2 regions of the Geodermatophilus sp. SYSU D00814 genome follow, and region 1 is predicted to be linked to the other one. Evidence: riboswitches for the same ligand, from Rfam matches in the RefSeq annotation. Region 1 holds a riboswitch; the other holds the start of a gene.
What was found. A riboswitch is a leader RNA that binds a small molecule or an ion and turns the genes downstream of it on or off. The one in region 1 is predicted to bind cyclic di-AMP.

Region 2: linked by a shared signal. The riboswitch ahead of ACI780_RS05310 (hypothetical protein) and the one ahead of ACI780_RS21630 (C40 family peptidase) in region 1 are both predicted to bind cyclic di-AMP.

Annotation. Positions count from the first base shown of each region.
Region 1 is NZ_JBJGYP010000038.1:14,545-20,109, forward strand. It holds gene ACI780_RS21615 (DEDD exonuclease domain-containing protein) at 1-1,606, opposite strand, end outside; gene ACI780_RS21620 (D-alanyl-D-alanine carboxypeptidase family protein) at 1,808-3,547, shown strand; gene ACI780_RS21625 (hypothetical protein) at 3,654-3,929, shown strand; cyclic di-AMP (ydaO/yuaA leader) riboswitch at 4,089-4,267, shown strand; gene ACI780_RS21630 (C40 family peptidase) at 4,284-5,534, shown strand.
Region 2 is NZ_JBJGYP010000005.1:102,223-107,787, forward strand. It holds gene ACI780_RS05295 (HAD-IC family P-type ATPase) at 1-735, shown strand, start outside; gene ACI780_RS05300 (serine/threonine protein kinase) at 943-2,787, shown strand; gene ACI780_RS05305 (DNA-directed RNA polymerase subunit alpha C-terminal domain-containing protein) at 2,813-3,418, shown strand; cyclic di-AMP (ydaO/yuaA leader) riboswitch at 3,564-3,717, shown strand; gene ACI780_RS05310 (hypothetical protein) at 3,967-4,932, shown strand; gene ACI780_RS05315 (ROK family transcriptional regulator) at 4,920-5,565, opposite strand, start outside.

The DNA.
Region 1 (5,565 bases):
CGCGCAGGACGGCCAGGGTGTCGCGCACCGACGTCCCCCGCGGGGCGCAGCCGGCCGACACCAGCCGGCCGCGGCGCACCACCGTGAGGTGCCAGCCGCCGTCGCCGTCGGGCCGGGCCAGGACGAACTCGGGGACGGCGGCCAGCGTCTGCAGCCGCTGCCGGCGGCGCACCGCCCGCACCAGGACCGCGACCCGGTCGCGCAGCACCGCGGCGTCCTCGTAGCGCTCCTCGGCGGCGAGCCGGTCGACGCGGTCGAGCAGCGGCTCGACCAGCGCCCGCGGGTCACCGGCCACCGCGCCCCGCAGCACCTCGGCGACCTCCGCGTACTCCTCGACCGACTGCGCGCCGGTGCACGGCGCGCCGCAGCGGCCCATCCCCGACAGCGCGCAGGCGCCGGTGCGCACCCGCGGCGACAGCCGGGCGGTGCACTGCCGCAGGGGCAGCGCCTCGTGGATGGCCGCCATCGCCATCTCGGCGGCCCGCCGGTCGGCGAAGGGGCCGAGGAAGACGCCGGCCCCGGGGCCCACCCGGCGCACCGCCGACAGCCGGGGGAAGGGCTCCTCGGTGAGCCGCAGCCACAGCGCCCGCTCGGGGAAGCGCGAGCGGCGGTTGTAGCGCGGCTTGTGCTCGGCGATCAGCCGCAGCTCCCGGACGGCGGCCTCGAGGTCGTGCGCGCACGGCACGGCGTCGACCCGCTGGGCCAGCGCCACCATCTCGGTCATCCGGCTGCGCTGCTCCCCGGAGGTGAAGTAGCTGCGGACCCGGGTGCGCAGGTCGTTGCTCGTGCCCACGTACAGCGGCTCGTCGCGCGGGCCGCGGAAGACGTACACCCCCGGGCCGGAGGGCACCGCGTCGGCCAGGTGCCGCTTGCGGCGCCGCTCCGGGTCGACCTGGCGGGTCAGGCCGGTGAGCTCCTCCAGCGACGTCACCCCGAGCGGGCCGAGCCGCTCGAACAGGCCGTGCAGGACGTCGACGGTGGCGCGGGCGTCGTCGAGGGCACGGTGGCAGGGCGCGGTGGAGGCGGAGAAGTACGGCGCGAGGGTGGCCAGCTTGCAGTTGGGCACCTCGTCGCGGGAGAGCAGCCGGCGGGCGAGGACGGCGGTGTCGACGGACGTGGACGCGGGCCAGACGGTGCCGGTCTGCTCGCAGGCGGCCCGGAGGAAGCCGAGGTCGAACGGCGCGTTGTGGGCCACCAGGACGGCGCCGCGGGCGAACTCGAGGAAGGCCGGCAGCACCGCGGCGATGCGCGGGGCGGTGGCCACCATCGCCGTCGTGATGCCGGTGAGCACGCTGATGTAGGGCGGCACCTCGCAGCCGGGGTCGACCAGCGTCTGGAACTCCCCGAGCACCTCGCCGCCGCGCACCTTCACCGCGCCGATCTCGGTGATCGCGCAGTCCTTCGGCGACCCCCCGGTGGTCTCCAGGTCGACCACGACGAAGGTGACGCCGGCCAGCGGGGTGCCGAGCTCGTCGATGGTGGTCTGGACCGGCGGCAGCGGCTCGTGCGGGGCCGGGCGGGAGCGGGGGAGCGGGCGGTCACCGTGGGCCGGTGCCTGTGCGTGTCGCGGCGACCGGGACCCGGCGCCGTCGGCGGGGAAGAGCACGGCGGGACGGTAGGCCGGGGGTCGGACAGTCCCGGGGAGGAGGGGGTCGCCGGCGGCCGACTCCGGGCGACGCGCCGGGCGACGCGCCGGGCCTCCGGACCCGGAGGGAGGAGCGGTGCGCGGAACGCTTGCGGGACGACGGCGGCGCGGACGACGATCCCCGGGCGGACCGTACGGTCCGGTCTCGCGGGGGGTGGTGCGGTGCGCCTGTGGTCCCGGTCGCGCGTGCAGCGCCGGGCCGCGCCCCTGACGCTGGTGACCGCGGCGGTGCTGGTGGCGCTGCCGCTCGCCGGACCGGCCGCCGCGACCCCCAGCGACCAGCCCGGGGGCACCAGCGGCGTCCTCGACAGCGAGGCCCTCGACCGCCTGCAGCAGCGGGCCGCCGAGGTGCAGGCCGACCTGCGGCAGCGGCAGACCGAGGTCGCGGCCGCGCAGCAGGCGCTGGCCGACGCGCAGGCCGGCGTCGACGCCGCCCGGGCCGCGGTGACCGCCGCGGAGGAGGAACTGGCGCGCCACCAGGACGACGTCGCCCGGTACGCCTCGGCGGCCTACCGCGACGGCGGCGCGTTCTCCCCGCTGAGCGTCCTGCTCTCCGGCGGCGACCCCGGCGACCTCGCCGCCGCGCTGGGCTACCTCGACGCCGTCGACGACCACGCCGCCGCGGTGGTGACCGCCGCGGAGCACCAGCGCCGGGCCGCCGTGGCCGAGCAGGCCGCCGCCGACGCCGCCCTCGCCGAGGCGCGGCAGCGGACCGACGCGCTCGGCGCCCAGGTCCGCGACCTCGAGGCGGCCGCGGACGCGGTCACCGGCGAGCTCGACGCCGCGCTGAGCGACGTCGACCGGCAGCTGTCGGACCTGCAGCAGCAGCAGCTCGACGTCAACCGGCAGACGGCGGCCAACTGGCGCGCCCACCTCGACCAGCTCGCCGCGGCGGGGGTGGCCTCGCCGCCGGCCGCGGACCTGCTCGACCCCGCGGGCGCCCTGCCGGCCGGGCTGGTGCCGGTCGGGTCCGCGTCGGGGGGCGCCCAGCGCGGTGCGGCGCAGTTCCCCCGCGAGCCGACGTCGCTGCTCGTGCTGCCGGCGCAGACGGTCGCCGCCGTCACCGCGGCCATGGACGCTCTGGGCCGGCCCTACGCGCCCGGGACGGCCGGCCCGGACTCGTGGGACTGCGGCTCGCTGGTCTCCACCGTCTACGGCTCGGCGGGGGTCGCCCTGCCCGCCGACCAGGCCGGTCTGTTCGCCGTCACCGTGCCGGTCGACCTCGCCGACGTCCTGCCCGGTGACCTGGTGTTCCTCGGGACGCCGGAGTCCGGCCTGGGCCACGTGGGCATCGCCCTGGACCGCGACACGATGCTGGCCGCCGACGCGCGGGCCGGCGCGGTCGTCGTCCGCCGGCTGCCGGCCGACGAGGTGCTGCACGTCGGGCGGCCGAGCCTGGGCACGCGCCCGGAGGAGCCCGCCCCGGGGCCGTCGGACGGCGCGCTGCGCGTCGAGTGCGGCAACACCGTGTACCCGCCGAGCTTCGACGGGGCCCGGGCCTGGGGCGGGTACCCCAACGGCCTCATCCCGCCGAGCGCGCTGTGCCCGCTGGGGGCCGGCGGGCACTCGCTGCGCTGCGACGCCGCCGCGGCCTACCGGGCGATGAGCGGGGCGTTCGCCGCGCAGTTCGGCGAGCCGATCTGCATCACCGACTCCTACCGGACCTACGCCGGGCAGGTCCGGCTCTACGGCGAGAAGCCGGCCCTGGCCGCGGTCCCGGGCACCAGCAACCACGGCTGGGGGCTGGCGGTCGACCTGTGCGGCGGCATCCAGACCTTCGACACCGCCCAGTACGCGTGGATGGTCGCCAACGCCGGCCGGTTCGGCTGGCTGCACCCCACCTGGGCCGATCCGGGCAACGGCCGCGAGGAGCCCTGGCACTGGGAGTACGCGGGCAGCTGACCGGGGACTGTCGGTGGCCGTCCCTAGCGTGCGCGGCGACCGACAGGCAGACCCGTCCCGGCCGCGACCCGTTCCCCGGGCGGCCGGGGCACCGGAGGGACAGGCCATGCTCATCGACTGCGACAGCTGCACCGCGCGCGGCACCGGGTGTGCCGACTGCGTCGTCACCGTCCTGCTCGGCGCGCCACCGGCACGGCGGGCCACCCCGCCGGTGTTCCTGCCGGTCCCGCCCGTCCCGGCCGCCGAGGACGCCGTCGTCGCCCGACCGGGTGTGCTGGTGGACCTCGACGACGTCGAGCGGCGTGCGGTGCGGGCGCTGGCCGAGGGCGGCCTGGTGCCTCCGCTGCGTCACCGCCCGGCCGGCCGGCGCCGCACCGGCTGAGCCGCAGGTGGACGCCGTGCGGGGTACACACCGGAGTGGCGTCGTGGCTCACTGTGCGTGTTCTCACAAACCGCAGGGGGCCCGTTTGTCACGACCTCACCACGTCCGTAGTGTGGCCGCGGCCGGCCGGGTGGTCGTCACCTCACGTGAGGTGACCTCGGCTGGTGACCGCCGAGTCGCCGGACGCCGCCTGCGGGTGTGCGCGAGGTGAGCCGGGGACCCACCGCAGCACTGGGGTGAGTTCTCGCGTGTCCCGGTCCACCGGGGCACGCGGATAGGGCACGTCTTCCCAGCCCGAACCCGTCAGCTAACTCGGTAGGCGGTTGCTGAGGAAGAAACGGAGAGCCGCCGCCCGTGGCGACCCCCCGCCCCTCCCTGGGGCATGCCCGCGCACAGTCCACCTCCTCCGCACCCGCGACCGCGCGCATCGCCGGTCCGCACCGCCCCTCCCGGCGCCGGCTCCTCGGCCGGGTCGCCCTCGCCGGCACCGCCGCCGCCCTGACCGTGACCCTGCTGCCCGGCACCGCGGTCGCCGACCCCGAGCGGGCCACCACCTCCGAGCAGGCCGCCGAGCTCGCCGCCGACGCCGGCCGCCGCCTCGAGGCGGTCAGCGAGCGGGTCAACGAGGCCCGGGAGGTGCTCGCCCAGCAGCAGGCCGCCGCCGAGGCCGCCGACCGCGCCCTCGCCGACGCGCAGGCGCAGCTGCAGGCCCTCGACGGGCAGATCCGCGAGGTCGCCCGCAGCGCCTACACCAGCAGCAACGACACCTTCGCCCAGCTGGACCTGCTGATGACCAGCGACTCCGCCGAGGACTTCGTCAGCTCGCTGGCCACCCTCGACCGCATCGCCGGTCACACCACCGACGTCCTCGCCCGGGTCGGCGAGGCCGCTGCGGCGGCGGAGCAGGCCCAGCGCGACGCCGACGCCGCCGAGGCCGAGGCGGAGGCCACGCTCGGCGACCTCACCGCCCAGGAGCAGCGGCTCGAGGACGACATCGTCGACTACCGGGCCCAGTTCGACGCGCTCACCGAGGCCGAGCGGCAGGCGGCCCTGGCCGCCCAGGCCGGCGCCGCGGCCGCAGCGGCCGAGGCTGCAGCGGCCGAGGCCGCCTCAGCCGGTGCCTCCGCCGGTGCCTCCGCCGCCGAGGCGCCGGCCGCGCCGGCCGGCGGGGCGCCCGCCGCGGCCGCTCCGGCCGCCGCCGCGCCGGCGGCCGCCGCCCCGGCCCCGGCGGTCTCCGCGTCCGGCGGGGGTAGCGGCGCCGCACAGACGGCGGTGCAGACGGCGCTCGCGCAGGTCGGTGACCCCTACGTGTGGGGGGCCGGCGGGCCGGACGCGTTCGACTGCTCGGGCCTGACCCAGTACGCCTACGCGGCCGCCGGGATCAGCCTCCCGCACTCCAGCAAGATGCAGTCGCAGATGGGCACCGCGGTCTCCCGCTCGGAGCTGCAGCCGGGTGACCTGATCTTCTACTACAGCCCGGTCAGCCACGTCTCGATGTACATCGGCAACGGGCAGATGGTGCACGCCTCCACCTCCGGCGTGCCGGTGAAGGTGGTCTCCGTCGACTCGATGGGCGGCATCACCGCCATGCGCCGCATCGCCTGACAACGGACCACCCTTCCCCCCACGCCTCGCA
Region 2 (5,565 bases), on a different contig from region 1:
GACCTGGTGATCACCGACCTCGACCTGACCCGCCTGGTCGACGCGGTCGCCGAGGGGCGGGCGCTGTGGTCGCGGGTGCGCGACGCCGTCGCCGTCCTCGTCGGGGGCAACGCCGGCGAGGTCAGCTTCACCGTCCTGGGCACCGCGCTGGGCGGGCGCGCGCCGGTCGGCACCCGCCAGCTGCTGCTGGTCAACCTGCTCACCGACATGTTCCCGGCGCTGGCCGTCGCCGTCGCCCGCCCGCGGGCGGCCGCCGCGGGCGAGGACGACGGGCCGCTGGCCGGCCACCCGCTGGCGCCGGTGCTGCGCGCCGGCCCCCACCGCGGGTTCGACCGGGCGGTGCGGCGCCAGGTCGCCGTCCGCGGCGCGGCCACCGCCGCCGGCGCGACGGGCGCGTGGGCCACCGCGTGGCTCTCGCTGTCGCGCCGCCGGGCGAGCACCGCGGGGCTGGCCGCGCTCATCGCCACCCAGCTCGGCCAGACCGCCTGGGCCGGCCGCCGCAGCCTGCTGGTGCTCGCCACCGCGGCCGGCTCGCTGGCCGTGCTGGCCCTGGTGGTGCAGACGCCGGGGATCAGCCGCTTCTTCGGCTGCACGCCGCTGGACCCGCTGTCCTGGCTGGTCGTCCTCGCCTGGGCCGCCGCCGGCACCGCCGGTGCGGAGGTCGTCCCGGCGCTGCTGCGGCGCCGGCGCGCGGTCGGGAGCCGTCCGGCCGCACCTCCCGTGCCGGCCGCCTGATCGCCCGCCCCACCCGGCGACCCGTGCGCGGGTCCGCGGCACCGGTGCGCGCGGACCGCCGCCCTCCGGAGGGGTTGAGGACCGTGACCAGCGGGAACCGGAGGGAGGTGCCCCGGAGGACGGGTCCGGGCGCACCGCAGACGCCCCGCTGGGGCGGGCGTCCGGGGGACGGCCCTCGCGGGCACAGCACGGGACGGAGCCAGGGACGTGACCTCGCTGGGGACCGGCCGGCAGACGCTGGGGGACCGCTACGAGCTGCAGGAGCTCATCGCCACCGGCGGCATGGGCCAGGTGTGGCGGGGGCGCGACCAGCTGCTGCAGCGGCCGGTCGCGGTCAAGGTGCTGCGCAGCGAGTACGCCGACGACCCTGTCTTCCTCGAGCGGTTCCGCTGCGAGGCGCGGCACGCGGCCGCGCTGAGCCACCCCAACATCGCCGCGGTCCTCGACTACGGCGAGTCCGACGACGCCGGCACCGGCGAGCACCTGGCCTACCTGGTGATGGAGCTCGTCGACGGCGCGCCGCTGTCCGAGCTGCTGGCCGTCGACGGGCCGCTGGAGCCCGACGCCGCGCTGTCGGTGCTCCGGCAGACCGCGGCGGCGCTGTCCGAGGCGCACCGCGCGGGCCTGGTGCACCGCGACGTCAAGCCGGCCAACATCCTCGTGCGGCCCGACGGGCGGGTGAAGCTCACCGACTTCGGCATCGCGTGGTCGGCGCAGAGCGTGCCGCTGACCGGCACCGGCCAGGTGATCGGCACGGCCCGCTACATGTCGCCGGAGCAAGCGGCCGGCGAGCGGGTCAGCCCCGCCAGCGACGTCTACGCCCTCGGCCTGGTCGGCTACGAGTCGCTGACCGGGCACGCGGCGTTCGACGGCACCAACCCCGTGACGGTGGCGCTCAAGCAGGTCCGCGAGGACCCGCAGCCCCTGCCCGACGACGTGCCGCCGCGCGTCCGCTCGCTCATCGGCGCCGCGCTGGTCAAGGACCCCGGCGAGCGGCTGCCCGACGCCGGTGCGTTCCTGACCGCCGTCGAGGAGACGATCGAGCAGGCCGCCCGGCCGGCGCCGCCCGTCCCGCCGGCGACCCGCGCCGTCGCGGCCGATCCCGTGGAGACGGCGGAGGTGCCGGCAGCTCCCGCGCCGGGCGGCGTGGCGGCCCGCCGGCGCACGCGCCTGCTCGTCCTGACCCCGGTGCTGGCGCTGCTGCTGGTGGGCCTGCTCGCGGTCCTCCTGTGGCCGGGCGGCTCGGGCGGCGACCCGGCCCCGGCGCAGGCCGCGGAGACCAGCGCCGGCGCGGGGGGCAGCGCGGCGGCGGCCACCGCGACCGTCCTGACGGCGAGCGACCACGTCGGCCGCCCCGCCGACGAGGTCGCCGCGGACCTCTCCGCGCTCGGGCTCACCGTCGAGCAGCGGACCGAGGAGACGACGGCCGTCGAACCCGGCACGGTCGCCGACCTGGACCCGGTGGGTGTCCCGCTGCAGCGCGGCGACGTCGTGACGCTCGTCGTCGCCACCGCACCCTCGGCGCCGGCCCCGGCGCCCGGTGGCGGCGCGCCGGCCGGGAGCGCGGGCGGGACGGCACCCGAGAGCGCGCTGTCCGGGCCGGCCCCCGCACCGGCGGCCACCGCACCCGCGGAGCCCGCGCCGGCAGAGCCCGCGCCGGCAGAGCCCGCGCCGACGGACACGGCGCCGACCGACAGCGCACCGACCGACAGCGCACCGACCGACGCCGCGCCCACGGACGCCGCGCCGACGGACACGGCGCCGACCGGCACGACACCGACCGACACCACGCCGACCGACACCACGCCGACGGACACGGCTCCGACCGGCTCCACGCCGACCGACACCGCGCCCACGGGCACCCCGCCCACCGACCCGACGACCACGGACCCGGAGCCGTCGGACCCGGAGCCGTCGGACCCGGAGCCGTCGGACCCGGCCACGTCGGAGCCGTCGGCACCCGCCTCGTCCCCGCCGTCGTCCGCGGGCTCGGCGACGTCGTCGGCACCGGCCGGCGCCCCTCCGGCCCCCGACACCGGCGCGGCCGGCTGAGCGGCGGCGGTTAGGGTCCTCCGCCATGCCGACCAGCTCACCCGGGGACGCGACGGCGGGGACGATCGAGGCGCTGGGCCTGCCCACCCGGGCGGTCACCGCGCTGACCCGCGCCGGCATCACCGACGTCGCCGCGCTCGCCGCCCTCACCCGCCGCGAGCTCGCCGCCGTCCCCGGCCTCGGCGCGGGACTGGTCACCGCGATCCGCCGGGTCGTGCCCGAGCCGCCGACCACCCTGCCCCGCACCGCGACGCCCGCGCGCGACGACCGGCTCGCGCCGCCGGCCGACGACGACGGCGGCCCCGACTCCCCGGCCATCCCCTCCTTCGCCTCGCTGCGCGACCCGCGCCGCCGCACCGCGCTGGACCTGCTGGTGCCCGAGTCCGGCACCCCCGACGCCGAGGCCTGGAGCGAGCCCGCGCCCGACCCCGGGCCGCCGGCCGGGCGTCCCCCGGCACCGCCGGGGGACGCCGGCCGCGGTCCAGCCGCCGCGCCCCGCCCGGCCGAGTACGCCGACCTGCTGCGGCTGGGCGCGCGGCTGGCGCGCGTCGCGGTCACCGTGCCCGGCCGGGTCGCGCTGTGGTCGGTCCGCACCCAGGTCGACTGGCTGCGCCGGCTGCTCGGCAGCTGAGCCGGGCCGGGCGCGGCGCCGGCGACACGCCGGGCGGGGACGCGACGCTCGTCACGCTCGCCCGGGCCGAGATTGTCACGGAGCGGTAACGGCCACTACCGTGGCCGCCGTCCGACCGGTCGTCGCGTCCCCGTCCGGGGAGTCCGGACGGATGCCGCCGAGTCGCCCTCCGGGGCGAGCCGGGGACCCACCGCACCACTGGGGTGAATCCCGCACGCCGGACGCCGTCCGGCCGCGGGTAGGGCTGCTTCCCGCCCGAACCCGTCAGCTGACCCGGTAGGCGGCCATCGGGAGAAACGGAGAGCCGCCGGATGGCGCGCTTCTGCAGCACGACCGCACCACCCCGCCGGCTCCGCCGCACCCGGGTGCGCTCCCGCATCTGACCGCGCCCGGCCGTCCTCGACGCCGCACCGCGCCCGTCCGGACCTCCCGGACGGCGCACGCCGGTGCGCCCGCGTCGCGCTCGACGGCCGTGCCGCCTCCTGCCCGCACCCCACCACGGCGCCGCCCCGGCCGCGCCGTGCCTCCCCCTGGAGCACCCCCACCGCATGGACGCCCGCACCACCGGCACGGACGCCGCCACCGCCGAGATCCGCCGTTCGCCCGACACCCCCGACGGCCCCGCGCGCCGCCGCCCGCCCGTCCGCCGGCCCGCCCTGCTGCTGGGCGTGGCGGCCGCCGGCGCACTGCTGGCCAACGTGCTCGTCGCCCCCGACCCGGCCGCCGAGGCGCAGGCCGGGACGTCGGAGACGGTGACCGTCGCCCAGGCGCTGGGCCTGCCCGCGCGCACCGGCCCGGCCGCCGAGGCACCGCCGGTGCAGCCGGAGGACCTGCAGCCGCTGGAGGCCCTCGCGGCCAGCCGCGGCAGCCGCGAGGCCGCCGAGACCGCCGCCGCGCAGGCGCAGGCCGGCGCCGACCAGGCCGTGCTCGACGCCCAGGCCGCCGAGGCCGCGGCGCGGGCCGCCGCGGAGGCGCAGGCGGCGGCGGAGGCCCAGGCGGCCGCCGAGGCGCAGGCCGCGCACGAGGCCGCGCAGGCGCAGGCCGCCGCGGAGGCCGAGCAGGCCGCCTCGGCCGACCAGGGGTCCGCCGAGGCCGCCCCGGCGGCGGCGTCCTCCTCGTCGTCCTCGGCCACCGGCACCACGGCGTCGCGGGTCGCCCGGATCACCAACACCTCCGGCCCCGTGCGCGCGGTGGTGCAGGCCGCCGCCGACGCCGTGGTCAGCAACGTCCCCGGCGCCGCCTCGATCACCCTCGGCGGCACCCGCGCCAGCGCGACCGACCCCGGTGGGCACCCCTCGGGCCTGGCGCTGGACTACATGGTCATGAGCGACACGGCCCTCGGTGACGCGATCGTGCAGTACCACATCGCGCACTGGGACGAGCTCGGCGTCGACTACCTGATCTACGAGCAGAAGATGCTCTCCTCGCCCGGCGGCTCGTGGTCGCAGATGGAGGACCGGGGCAGCGCCACGGCCAACCACTACGACCACGTGCACGTCAACTACACCGGCTGAGGGATCCCGCCCAGCCACCGCACCGGGTCCTCGAGCACCGCGTCGAGGGCGCGCAGCGCCGCGCCGGTCGCCCCCGCGGCCGGCGTGGTGCCGCCCGCCGCCACCTCCGGCCGGCGCCACCGGGCCGAGAGCACCCGCCGGGCCAGGTGCTCCTCCAGCCGCGGGCGGAGCAGGCCGGTGAGCTCGGCGAGGTGCCCGCCCAGGACGACCGTGGGGATGTCGAGCACGTTGACCACCCCGGCCAGCGCGACGCCGAGCGCCCACGCCGCACTGTCCAGGGCGCGGCGGGCACCGGGGTCGCCGGCCTCGGCCCGGGACCGCAGCTCGGCGGGGCCGGCGTCGGCGGGCACCCCGGCGGCGGCCAGCAGCGCCAGCCGGCCGGCGTAGCGCTCCAGGCACCCCGTCGACCCGCACGGGCAGTCCGGCCCGGCCGGGTCGACGCAGACGTGGCCGATCTCGCCGGCCCAGCCGGAGCTGCCGGTCATCACGCGGCCGGCCAGCACCGCGGCGCCGCCGATGCCGATCTGCCCCGACAGGTAGACGAAGTCGCGGTGCGCCCCCGGGCGGCCCGGCGCGTCCTCCGCCACGCTGCGCGCGGCCAGGTCGGCCTCGTTGCCCAGCACCGGCACCGGC